2 regions of the Mycobacterium kokjensenii genome follow, and region 1 is predicted to be linked to the other one. Evidence: riboswitches for the same ligand, from Rfam matches in the RefSeq annotation. Region 1 holds a riboswitch; the other holds the start of a gene.
What was found. A riboswitch is a leader RNA that binds a small molecule or an ion and turns the genes downstream of it on or off. The one in region 1 is predicted to bind S-adenosylmethionine.
Positions count from the first base shown of each region.

Region 2: another riboswitch for S-adenosylmethionine. It lies ahead of RCP38_RS14650 (bifunctional o-acetylhomoserine/o-acetylserine sulfhydrylase); the one in region 1 lies ahead of RCP38_RS02810 (hypothetical protein).

Region 1 covers NZ_OY726394.1:602,755-609,248, forward strand. Annotated here, with positions in the region: gene RCP38_RS02785 (hypothetical protein) at 759-923, opposite strand; gene RCP38_RS02790 (IS1096 element passenger TnpR family protein) at 916-1,134, opposite strand; gene RCP38_RS02795 (tetratricopeptide repeat protein) at 1,131-2,165, opposite strand; gene RCP38_RS02800 (hypothetical protein) at 2,203-2,643, opposite strand; gene RCP38_RS02805 (chymotrypsin family serine protease) at 2,721-3,515, opposite strand; gene RCP38_RS02810 (hypothetical protein) at 3,538-3,741, opposite strand; SAM riboswitch class IV at 3,885-3,999, opposite strand; SAM riboswitch class IV at 4,116-4,228, shown strand; gene RCP38_RS02815 (ADP-ribosylglycohydrolase family protein) at 4,262-5,563, shown strand; gene RCP38_RS02820 (hypothetical protein) at 5,560-5,970, shown strand; gene RCP38_RS02825 (metallophosphoesterase) at 6,005-6,494, shown strand, end outside.
Region 2 covers NZ_OY726394.1:3,121,466-3,127,959, reverse strand. Annotated here, with positions in the region: gene RCP38_RS14660 (class I SAM-dependent methyltransferase) at 1-109, opposite strand, end outside; gene metX (homoserine O-acetyltransferase MetX) at 106-1,239, opposite strand; gene RCP38_RS14650 (bifunctional o-acetylhomoserine/o-acetylserine sulfhydrylase) at 1,251-2,591, opposite strand; SAM riboswitch class IV at 2,725-2,845, opposite strand; gene RCP38_RS14645 (NADP-dependent isocitrate dehydrogenase) at 2,990-5,224, shown strand; gene RCP38_RS14640 (PPE family protein) at 5,269-6,494, shown strand, end outside.

The DNA of each region.
Region 1 (6,494 bases):
CCATCACTTTGATCGTGAGTTGACCGAAAGTAGCTCGCCACATCCCGAAACAAGATTGTTGATAGAGGAAGTGATTCGCAGAAGTACGGTTCGGCATTAAGGCCAGCAGTTGTGCTGGTTGTTGATCTGGACAGGATCTGGCACACGCGCTCTGCGTGCAACACCGCCGCACCCCAACCTCTCAGGTGAGATGCGCCCGGTCCATTCTGAAGCGAACCCCACCACCAACGGGGCGCGCTGCCCGTAAGTAGGTAGCGAACGAGGCTTGCTTGTGCAACATGTGATCGTGATCCTCGCCATGGCGGCGTGTCTGGTGGGTTCCAGCCGTTGTAAAAGCAGTAGTACGGATGCACTTCGTGCCCGGGTCGCGCCAACGCATCATGGCCCTTAGCGGCTTCCGCTAGCAGATTCTTCATCTGTTGCCCCGTTGAGTGAGGATGCAGAAGCTCGCTATAGCGTGGAGTGTCGTTCTGCGTTTCGGGTTTCGGGTTTCGCCTGGAACCGCAGGCATCGCCACCGCGTCCCTCCGCCGATCCACCATTCCCAGTCGGCTCCAGTAGTCGCTTCCTCCTTGCGGGTGAATTGGTACTGCGGGACTCCTTTCTGGTTCGCGTCTGTGCCGCGCAGCAATTTTTTGGTGAGGAACTCTTCATCGAGGACCGATGAGCCAGGTATGCGAGGTCCCCACTCTTTCTGGCGTTCAGACCAGGTTTGCATCCCAAACGTGTCGCACGCTTCGGCTGTCTTGATCAACCGACTCAACATCTCAATGCGTTGCATCTCGACACTCGCTTCTGCATTCCAGCATTCTGGCAGCCGCGGCGCAGAATCTCTACATCGTGGATCCAGCCGTCGCCGAAGTCATAGTGGTATTCGAAGCCGGGCGCCAGGTCTGCCAGCCGGGCACCGGCCTCGTCACGCATATCTTCGGGCCACACCTTCTTCGTCGGGGATCACCATGCCGTACGTGGCGTCGGCGGTGACGAATTGGTGCAGGTGCGAGTCCGTCCAGCCGATGCCGGCCTGCAGCAGATCGTGTAGCTCGGGCAAGGTGGCCGTCGACGGCACGTCGAACACCCGGAGCACCTTCGGCTCGACGTCGCGCAGCACCACCTGCAGCCGAGCGGTGATCACACTGCAGCCATCGCTCCCGGTGCCGCACAGCACTTCTTGTATTTGCGTCCCGAACCGCACCAGCACGGATAGTTCCGGCCCGGCGGCCAGGCGATCAGCGAGGCGGCATCGGTGATCGCCAGGTGCTCGGCGTATCCGATACGTGACTCAGCGGAGTCGGGGTCCCGGTCAGCTTCGGCACACCAGGCGGTGAACGCCGCCACCGACACCGGCGCGATCACCAGGGTGGGAAATCCCGCTTCGGACAGCTCCTCGAGCCGCTGCTGCAGCGCGACGCAGTACGTCGAATGGGGTAGCGGCCCCGCCGATTCGGCCATCAACTCGGTGGCCGCAAACTCCGGCCATGCCGCCAGTGCGTCGTCGTAGTCGCCGGTCGGCAGCCAGGCGAGCACCATCTTGTCGAACGGGTCGATCGGGGAGTCCTCCGCCGGCATCGGCCACTCCGGATGGTCCTGCTCGAGCGCGTCGAGAAACTCCTCCGCCTGCTGCTGCAACTCGTCGGCGGACTGGCCGAGGTGTTCCAGACTCTCCTGGCGCAGTTCGTACAGCTGGTCGGCTGCGCCCTCGGGGTCACCGGTGGCCAGCGCCAGTTGCAGGCCCTTGGTCAACCAGTCCAGTGCGGTGACGTGGTCACCGGTCTCGGCGTACTCCAGCCCGGCATTGTTGTACAGCCATACGTCATCGGGGGTATCGGCGAGCACTGCCGCCCAGATCGGCTCGGCTTCGGCGATGCGGCCGGTGCGCATCAGGATCTCCGCGCGCAGGCACCGTGCGTCGGGTGTCAGTTCCAACCCGGTCTCGACGGCCCGGTCGGCGGCCACCAGCGCGTCGTCGTAGCGGTCCAACGCCTGGTATTCCTCGCTGAGGTACAGGTACAGCTCGCCGAGCTCGAAATGCTTCGCGGCGCGCTTGTCGGTGTGGCAGGCCTGAACCGCCTGTTCCAAGGCGGTGACGAAACGTTGGTTGTCGCGGGGTTCGGCGGTCGCCGCGTCAAACAGTTCCTGTTCCAGCTGCGCCCATGGATTCGCCATGGCCGTCATCCTGCCGTATGGGGGTGGGCGCCGCCGCCTACCGCCCCTGATCGCGCTGCGGCGCCCACCCGACATAGGTCAGATACAGCCCGATCAGGGCGAACAGCACGTAGGCGGCGCGCGCCCAGCCCTCGGCGTGCATGGCGATGTTGGCAGTCGACATCCCGGCGTCGGGGAACACACTCAACGCGAACCCCTTCAGGGCGGTGATCCAGCCCGTCACCGAGACGAAGAGCGCCGCCGGGCCCCGCCAGTACGGGTGAAACGCGACCACGACCAGACCGGCCAGCAGCGTGAACGCCCCGGCGACCCACAGCAACAACGGATCGGTGCCGGACTCCGAGGCGCGCTCCCAGACCTGCGGGGCACGGAAGATCGCCGAGGCGGTGAGGATCACCAGTAACGGGCCGAGCACGCGCGCGAACATCCGGGTGCGGTCCTGCACGGCGGTGGTGGGAGATAGAACCGAGGTAGCCATTGTTCTGCCCTCCTAGGGTTATCTCCCCAGGTTACGAGCGTTATCTCCGCACCGCTATCGGCGGCGCCGACACGTTATCAGCCCGATACCCGCCCGGTGCTGGTGTCCAACGTCAGATCCCACGCCGCCAACCACGGCGTAATGGTCTGGGCGATCGAGAACGGGTGCGGGTCTTCGCACTTGGGTTCCGAGTAAGTGCCGTCGGAGACCGCGATATAGATGCCGACCGCCTCGGCGGTACCGTCCTCGCGCAGCCGGTAGGTGGGCCCACCGGAATCCCCGCAGGTGCCGCCGGCCTCGAAGCGGACCTTGTTGGCCTCGCTGGCCACCACCGGCCCGCATACCGGACCTCCGCTGCGGATCCCGTAGTGACACAGCACATCACCGACGTCGACGTGCTCGGCGACACCGACCACCGGATGTCCGTCGACCATCGAGGTCAACGGGATCTTGCCCGGATCGTCGATGCTGATCAGCCCGATGTCGTAGTCGTCCCAGGTGCTGCCGTCGTGCACGGTCTCGGTGAACGCGCCGATGGTGCGAAACGCCCATACCCCGCCGTGGCGGATGTCGACCTGTCCGGCACCGCCGTCGGGGTTGCAGTGCCCGGCGGTCAGCAGCGCGGGCCGGTCATCACGGGTGCGCACCAGGAACCCGGCGGTGCAGATCTTGGTCTCCGGTTGGCCGTCGGAGACGACGCTGATGCCGATACCGGGCCCGATCGCGTCCGCCGAGGGGATGGTCGCCTGGGAATGCATCGGGTGGGTGCGATTGACGTGCACCAGGCCGGCGAAGATCGCGGCCACCACCACGGCGATCCCGATCCGCCACGCCACGGTCTTGGCGGTCTGCCAGCGGCTTCCTCCGGTCACCGTCGTCAGGGTAGCGGCCCGCTCAGATCCCGCTGATGCCGAGCAGCGCTTGGATTACCTGGACGCAGAGGATGGGGACCAGTAACACGATCATGATGATCCACAGCGAGAGCAGTACCTTCCAGACGATCACGTGGACCCACGCCATCGCGATGTAGAGGCCCATGATCGCGTTTGCGTATCTGGCCAGCAGGAAGCTGATCCGGTCGCGGAGTTTCTTCAGCACGTGATTGCTCCTTTCTGAACAGCGGACAACGGGCCGCGAGCGGCGGCGGAGGTTCGCTACCGCAGTGGGCGAGGCCGGCGGAGGCGCGGGGAGACAGCCGTCGCTGCGCATGTCGTGCCGTTCTGGTTTCGCCACGTTCGGGCGGACACCGCTTGCACACCCGGTCGGTGTGCCGGCTCTTCCCCTGGGGCACCGTGCGGTGGGGCGCGGTTGCCGTGACAGCGGGCCAGGTACCCGATCTGCTGTCCTCTCTTGAGCCACTTACATGATAGATCGGGGGTACGACACGTTCCGGTGTCGACGGATCAGGCTGGGGCAGTAGGTGATCCGACCCGGTCGTCTGCTCGTCGGCGGCCTCCGGTATACTGAATCTGCTTCACGAGTTGCCGTCGACAAGCTCCGACTGGATGGCACGCCAACCCCACGCTCGTGGGTGGCTCGGATGACGAAGCGGCCGACACCGACCGGTGTCCGGCAAGAGCGCCTCTTCGATGAGGCCCGGGCATTCAGGAGTAATGCAATGGGCAACACCAGATCTACGCCTTTGACCACGATTCGACGTGACCGCGCCCGCGGCGGCCTGCTCGGCGCCGCAGCAGGCGAGGCGCTGGCCGCCGCGAACGGTGGGGCGTGGGCAGGCGGCACGGCCAGGGTGATTCCGGTCGCCGAGTTGCTAGCGGCTGGCGCGGACGTGCGCGAGAAAGGAACTCGCGAACGCATTGCCGCGCGCTGGGATTGGTGGCGAGGATCCGCCGGCGGCGGGGATCGGACCACTTCGGTGATACCGGCCGCGCCGGCGGCATTGGCTTGCCTCGGCGACGCCGCCGAACTTGCCGGCGTGGTCCGGCCGATTGCCGCACTGATCCAGCACGATCCCGACGTCTCCGACTCCGCGGTGCTGTGGTGCGCCGCGATTCGCCATGCGATTCTGACCAGAGAACTCGATATCCGGGCGGGCCTGCAACTACTGGAATCATCCCGACAACGGTTGTGGTCGAACCGATTCGATGAAGCCGAACGCCATGACCCGTCGGCGTGCGCCGCGAACGGTGAGAGCCGGGGTGCGTTGCCGCGCGCGTTGTCGACGATCGTGCACACCCCGATCCCCGACGATGATCCCGCCAACGGGGTGTTCCGCGTCGATCACCTGCGGAACGCGGTGCAGGCGGCGGTGCGTGACGGCGCATCGACTGAGGAGGCCGCGATCATCGGCGGTCTGCTCGGTGCGGTCTACGGTGCCTCGGCGGTCCCCGGAGACTGGCGGCTGACGCTGCGCGGCTGGCCCGGCATACGTGCCCACAGCCTGGACGCCTTGGCCGACACGATCATCGGGTGGGCGGGAGCCGAGCGGCGGAACGACACCTCGGTGAACAAGGTTCAGCTGGAAGGGAGCCGGCATCCCCACGACGATGACCTCTGGATCGGCGGCGTCAGCCCGTATGCGCGGGTGACATCGCTTCTGCGCCCGGGCCTCGACGTGGTGGTGACCTTGTCCGAAGCGGGTGACCCCGATCCGTGCTACGGAGTCATCACGCTCGACGTGCGACCGGCGGATTTCGGTGGTGACACCGTCAACGTGGATTTCGGGCTACTCGATACGGTGCGTGTCCTCGAACGCCTTCGGGCCGACGGCCGGGCCGTGTTCGTGCACGCACTGCTCGGCACCGGCCATGCGGTAGCCGTCGGCGCGTTGTACGGGGCACGCCGGCGAGGCATCGGGATCGAAGACGCACTTCGCGACGTGGTCGAGGCGTTGCGGCGCCCCGTCGATCTGGACGACGAGGTACGCGCGGCACTGTATCGCCTGGCGGGTGCGGCATGAGCCGAGGACCAGAGCGACTGCAACCCGCCATTCGGTTCTCAAAGCACGCCCCGAACACCTGGGGCCCGTACTGGGATGCGATCTTCGGCTGGGAAGCCGGTACCGAGCGACTGGTGACGGGCTTTACCCAGTGGAAACTCTCGTCGACCGCGGTAAACGTTGCCCGCGGCTACTGGAATCGTCGCGAATACCACCGCCTGACATACGAATCCGTCTACGGACCGGATCCGGAGCACTGGCCGTCCCAGCATCCCGGCGTCGTGCTGGGCGATCGTCCTGGATGCCTGCGGTGCCACTACCTGGGGCCGCGTACCGCGCCGCCTGACGCACTCGACTTAGTGTGGCGCCACGAAGCCTCCGGCGGCGAGATCCGCGACGGGGCCAGAAGACATGTCGGTACCGACTGAAACAATCCAGAGGCAGGAGAAAGGGAGGTCCTCAGTGGCAGATTCCACCGTGCAGGGCTACGACATCATCGGCGACGTCCACGGCTGCGCCGACGACCTCGAAGCGCTTCTGACCCGACTGGATTACCGGAAAGCCTCCGGCGCAGGCGAATACCGGCATCCGGAACGGCAGGTGATCTTCGTCGGTGACCTGATCGACCGCGGCCCCGGACAGCTGCGCGTGCTGGAAATCGCCAAAGCCATGGTGGAGGCCGGCAGCGCCCAGATCGTCATGGGCAACCACGAATTCAACGCGCTGGCCTACCACACCGAATGGCCGGAAGGTAGTGGGAAGTATCGGCGTCCGCACGATGATCCGGACCACCCGAAGTCCGAACAGAACGCCCGGCAGCACCGGGCCTTCCTCGACCAGCTGACCGCGAAGCAGCAGCGTCACTACCTGGACTGGTTTGCCACCATGCCGCTCTGGCTCGACTTGGCCGGCCTGCGGGTGGTGCACGCCTGTTGGCACGACGAGTCGATCA
Region 2 (6,494 bases), 1.8 Mb from region 1:
GCCAGTCGATGGCGTCCGGGGGATAGGACGGCCGGCCCCGTTCGTAGGCGGCGGCCTGCGAGCCGAACGACAGCGAGCGGTCGCGGCGTCCCTGCCCGGCCGGGCTCATCGCCGCTGCGCGCTTTCGGCCAGGGCGAGCGTCCTGCGGATCAGCTCGCCGACCGGCTCGGTCTCCAACAGGAAGCCGTCGTGCCCGTTCACCGAGTCGATGACGTCCAGCCCCGCACAGCCCGGCAGCGACTCGGCCAGTTCCGCCTGCAGCCGCAGCGGGTAGAGCCGGTCGGAGGTGATTCCGGCGACCACCGCGGGCACCGGGCAGCCCTGTAGCGCCGCGGCGACCCCGCCGCGGCCGCGCCCGACATCGAAGCCGGACAGCGCGTCGGTCAGGGCTACGTAGCTGCCGGCATCGAACCTCGACACCAGCTTGTCGCCGTGATGCTGCAGGTAGCTCTCCACGGCGTAGCGGCCCCCGGCGGCCGGATCCTCGCCGTCCTGGGAGTCGTTGGCGAACCGGCGGTCCAGTTCGGTCTCGCCCCGGTAGGTCAGGTGCGCGATGCGCCGGGCCAGCGCCAACCCGGCGTCGGGGTGACGGCCGGTGCCGTGATAGTCGCCGCCCTGCCAGTTCGGGTCGGCTTTGATGGCCGCGACCTGCGTGCTCTGGGTGCCGATCTGGTCGGCGGTCGCGCGGGCGCCGACGGCCAGCAGCAGCCCGGCGCCGACCCGGTCGGGGTGGCCGACCATCCACTCCAGGCCCCTGGCGCCCCCCATCGAGCCGCCCAGCACCGCGGCCACCTCGGTGATACCGAGTGCGGCCAGCGCGGCGATGTCGGCTTCCACCTGGTCGCGAATCGAGATCGCCGGAAACCGCGAGCCCCACGGCTTGCCGTCGCGGGCCAGCGATGCCGGGCCGGTGGAGCCGCAGCAGCCGCCCAGGGCGTTGGTGGCCACCGCGCACCAGCGGTCGGTGTCGATCGGGGCGCCGGGCCCGATGATCCCGTCCCACCAGCCCGGGGTCGGATGCCCGGGGCCGGCGGGACCGGCGACATGGGAGTCCCCGGTGAGTGCGTGCAGCACCATGACGACGTTGTCGCGCCGGGGCGACAACTCGCCCCAGCGCTGCACCGCGATGTGTACGTCGTCGAGTACCGCGCCGCTCTCCAACACCAGCGGCCCGATGCCGACCACGCCGGTCTCTCCCACGGCGGGCAGCGCCTGCCTGGATACGTCGGAGATCGTCACCGGGACTCGCCTCAACGAGCCGCCAGCGCCGACGAGTCGCCGAGCTTGGCCGCGGCCGCGGCGAAGCCGAGCTCCAGGTCCGCCAGGATGTCGTCGATGCCCTCGATGCCGACCGCGAGCCGCACCAGGCCCGGGGTGACGCCGCTGGCCAGCTGCTCTTCGGCGCTGAGCTGGCCGTGTGTCGTCGAGGCCGGGTGGATCACCAGCGACCGCACGTCACCGATGTTGGCGACGTGGCTGTGCAGCTGCAGTGCGTCGACGAACGCCCGGCCCGCCTCGATACCGCCGGCGAGCTCGAAGGACAGCACCCCGCCGACGCCCTTGGGCGCCAGTTGCTTGGCCAGGCCGTGCCAGGGCGAACTGGGCAGCCCGGCGTAGTTGACGCTGAGCACGTCCTCGCGGGCTTCCAGGAACTCCGCGACCCGCTGGGCGTTGGCGACGTGCCGCTCCACCCGCAGGCTCAACGTCTCCAGGCCCTGGGCGATCAGGAAGGCGTTGAACGGCGAGACGGCCGCACCCAGGTCGCGCAGCAACTGCACGCGGGCCTTCAACGCGAACGCCGGTGCGCCCAGGTCGGCGAAGACCGCCCCGTGGTAGCTCGGGTCGGGGGTGGTGAAGCCCGGGTGGCGGCCCTGGGTCCAATCGAAGTTCCCGCCGTCGACGATCACGCCCGCGATCGTCGAGCCGTGCCCGCCCAGGTACTTGGTGGCCGAGTGCACCACGATGTCGGCGCCGTGGGCCAGCGGCTGGATCAGGTAGGGGGTGGCGACGGTGTTGTCGACGATCAGCGGGATGCCGTTGTCGTGGGCCACTCCCGACACACCCGGGATGTCCAGCACGTCGATCTTCGGGTTGGAGATCGTCTCGGCGAAGAACGCCTTGGTGTTCGGTCGCACCGCCGCCCGCCACGACTCCAGGTCATCGGGGTCTTCGACGAAGGTGGTCTCGATGCCCAGTTTGGTCAGCGAGTAGTGCAGCATGTTGTAGGTGCCGCCGTAGAGGCGCGGGCTGGACACGATGTGGTCACCGGTGCCGGCGAGGTTGAGGATCGCGTACGTCGCCGCAGCGGAACCGGATGCCAGCAGCAACGCCGCGACCCCACCCTCGAGGGCGGCGATGCGCTGCTCGACGACATCGTTGGTCGGGTTCATGATCCGGGTGTAGATGTTGCCCGGAACCTCCAGGCCGAACAGCTTGGCCGCGTGATCGGTGTTGTCGAACGTGTAGGAGGTGGTCTGGTAGATCGGCAGCGCGCGGGAGTTGGTCGCGGCGTCGGGGGTCTGCCCGGCGTGGACCTGCTTCGTCTCGAAGGACCAGCGTGCCGTCGGGTCGGAGGTGTTCTCGGCGGTCATGTGGGTAAAGGCTTCCTCGGTAGTGGTTGTCGCTGGAATATCACGTGGGTTCAGCGACAACAGCCACCGACGAGCGGCCGCAATGAGGCACGCATCAGGTTCCCCTGTTCTACTCGGGGGGCCCGTTGTGGCGGACCCGCGCTTGCCGCGTAGCCGATAGGTGGCTACTCAACCCGGTCATCACCCGGGGCACCCCACCGCGGTTGGAGGGTTGCCGGCCAGCAAGCCGGGGCTTCGCGCTGACACTCATGACCGTCAGGAAGCCTATCGCATCTTTCGGGACCGTCGCCACAGGCTCACCGGCGGCGGGTGCGCGGGTGAGGTACGCGATACTGATGCGGCTGTGTACCACGCAGCACAAAACGTTCGTTTCAGAACCTGACGCCGGGAGAACAGCCATGTGCGCCGACAAGCCGACCATCATCTACACGTTGACCGACGAGGCGCCGCTGCTGGCGACGTACTCCTTCCTGCCGATCGTGCAGGCCTTCACCGGCCCCGCGGGTATCGACGTCACGCCCAGCGACATCTCCGTGGCGGCCCGCATCCTGGCCGCGTTCCCCGACTACCTGACCGAGTCGCAGCGGGTCCCCGACAACCTCGCCGAACTGGGTCGGCTCACGCAACTGTCGGACACCACCATCATCAAGCTGCCCAACATCAGTGCGTCGGTGCCGCAGTTGGTCGCCGCCATCAAGGAGCTGCAGGACAAGGGGTTCAAGGTTCCCGACTACCCGGAGGACCCGAAGACCGAGCAGGAAAAGGACATCCGCGACCGTTACGCCAAGTGCCTGGGTAGCGCGGTGAACCCTGTTCTGCGGGAAGGGAACTCGGACCGTCGTGCGCCCAAGGCGGTCAAGGAGTATGCGCGTAAGCACCCGCACAGCATGGGTGCGTGGTCGATGGCGTCGCGCACGCACGTGGCCACGATGCGCCACGGCGACTTCTACCACGGCGAGAAGTCGATGACTCTCGACCGCGATCGCGACGTCAAGATGGAGCTGAAGACCCGCAGCGGCAAGACGATCGTCCTCAAGGAGAAGGTGGCGCTGCTCGACGGCGACGTCATCGACTCGATGTTCATGAGCGTCAAGGCGCTGCGCGAGTTCTACGAGGAGCAGATGGAGGACGCCCGCAAAACCGGGGTGATGTTCTCGCTGCACGTCAAGGCCACCATGATGAAGGTCAGTCACCCCATCGTGTTCGGCCACGCCATCAAGGTCTTCTACAAGGACGCGTTCGCCAAGCACCAGGAACTCTTCGACGAGTTGGGCGTCAACGTCAACAACGGTCTGTCCGACCTCTACGGCAAGATCGAGACGCTGCCGGCGTCCAAGCGTGAAGAGGTCATCGAAGACCTGCACGCCTGCCACGAGCACCGTCCCGAGCTGGCGATGGTGGACTCGGCCAACGGCATCTCCAACTTCCACTCGCCGTCGGACGTGATCGTCGACGCGTCGATGCCGGCGATGATCCGTGCCGGCGGCAAGATGTACGGCGCCGACGGCCGCCAGAAGGACACCAAGGCGGTCAACCCCGAGTCGACGTTCGCGCGGATCTACCAGGAGATCATCAACTTCTGCAAGACCAACGGGCAGTTCGACCCGGCCACCATGGGCACCGTCCCCAACGTCGGCCTGATGGCACAGAAGGCCGAGGAGTACGGCAGCCACGACAAGACGTTCGAGATCCCCGAGGACGGTGTCGCCGACATCGTGGACCTGGCCACCGGGGAGGTGCTGCTGAGCCAGAACGTCGAAGCCGGTGACATCTGGCGGATGCCGGTGGTGCGCGACGCGCCGATCCGCGACTGGGTGAAGCTGGCCGTCAATCGCGCGCGGGTCTCGGGCATGCCGGTGGTGTTCTGGCTCGACGACGAGCGTCCGCACGAGAACGAGCTGCGCAAGAAGGTCAAGAAGTACCTCGCCGATCACGACACCGAGGGCCTGGAGATCACCATCCTGCCGCAGGTCTGGGCCATGCGGTACTCGCTGGAGCGGGTGATCCGCGGTCAGGACACCATCGCCGCGACCGGCAACATCCTGCGCGACTACCTCACCGACCTGTTCCCGATCCTGGAACTGGGCACCAGCGCCAAGATGCTGTCGATCGTGCCGTTGATGGCCGGCGGCGGTATGTACGAGACGGGTGCCGGCGGTTCGGCGCCCAAGCACGTCAAGCAGCTGGTGGAGGAGAACCACCTGCGCTGGGACTCGCTCGGCGAATTCCTCGCGCTGGGAGCCTGCTTCGACGACCTGGGCGCCAAGACCGGCAACACCGCAGCCAAGATCCTCGGGTCCACGCTGGACGCGGCGATCGGCAAGCTGCTCGACGCCAACAAGAACCCGTCGCGCAAGACCGGTGAGCTCGACAACCGGGGCAGCCAGTTCTACCTCGCGAAGTACTGGGCCGAGGAACTGGCCGCGCAGACCGAGGACACCGCGCTGGCCGAGCACTTCGCCGGGCTGGCCGATGCGCTGGGCAAGAACGAGGACGTCATCGTCTCGGAGCTGGCCGAGGTCCAGGGCAAGTCGGTGGACATCGGCGGCTACTACGCACCGGACCGCGACAAGACGTCGGCGGTGATGCGGCCCAGCGCGACCTTCAATTCCGCGATCGGCGCAGCGGACTGAAAAACCGACGCTGACCGGTCATGACGTGCGATGATTCGCACGTCATGACCGCGCCGATCTGGATGGCGTCTCCTCCCGAGATCCATTCGAGCCTGTTGGCGGCCGGCCCCGGGGCCGGACCGCTGCTGGCGTCGGCATCGGCGTGGACGGCGTTGAGTGCCGAATACGGCGCGGTCGCCGACGAGATGACCGCGGTGTTGGGTGCTGTGCAGGCGGGGGCGTGGCAGGGGCCGGCGGCCGAGGCATACGTGGCCGCCCACCTGCCCTACCTGGCCTGGCTGGTGCAGGCCGGTATCGCCGGCGCGATCACCGCGGCCGGGCAGCAGACCGCGGCGGCCGCCTATACGGCCGCGCTGGCGGCGATGCCGACGATGGCGGAGTTGGTGGCCAACCACACCACCCACGCGGTCCTGGTGGCCACCAATTTCTTCGGGGTGAACACCATCCCGATCACGCTCAACGAGGCCGACTACGGCCGGATGTGGCTGCAGGCCGCCACCGTGATGGCCACCTATCAAGCCGTGGCGGGGACCGCGGTGGCGTCCAGCCCGCAGTCGGTCGCGGCACCGCAGATCGTCACGGCCGGGTCGGCCGACGCGAGCGCACCGTCGCTGCCCCCGGACCGGCAGAACGACATCATGGAATGGCTGCAGAACAGCGGCTACAACGACTTCTTCAACGACGTGCTGCAGCCGATGATCACCGCGTTGTCGAACAACCCCTACCTGCAGTCGATCTTTGCCGGCTTCGACCCCTGGCTGACGTTGACCGGTAATCCGCTCAGCTTCTTGAGCCCCTACAACATCGCGTTCGCGCTCGGGTACCCGATGGATTTCGGATCGTTCGCCGCCTACCTGTCGCAGACGTTCGCGTTCATCGGCGCGGATCTGACCGCGGCGTTCGCCTCCGGCAATCCCGGCACCATCGCCTCGACGCTGCTGTTCACCGCCGTCGAGGCCGTCGGCACCATCATCACCGACGTGATCGCCCTGCTCAAGACGTTGCTGGAGCAGGCGGTGGTGCTGATCCCGATGGTGCTGCCGATGCTGACCACCGCCCTGGCGCCGCTGGCGGCGGCCCCGTTGACCGGTCTGGCCGGACTGTCGGGTCTGGCCGCCCTGCACGCCGTACCGGTCCCGGCGGCCCCGGTGGTGCCCCCGCCGTTCGCCGGGGTGACGGTCACGCCCACCCCGCCGGCGCCGGTACCGGCGCCCGCGCCCGCCGCGGCGCCGATGCCGGCCCCGCCGCCGGCGCCACCCGGCGTCGCACC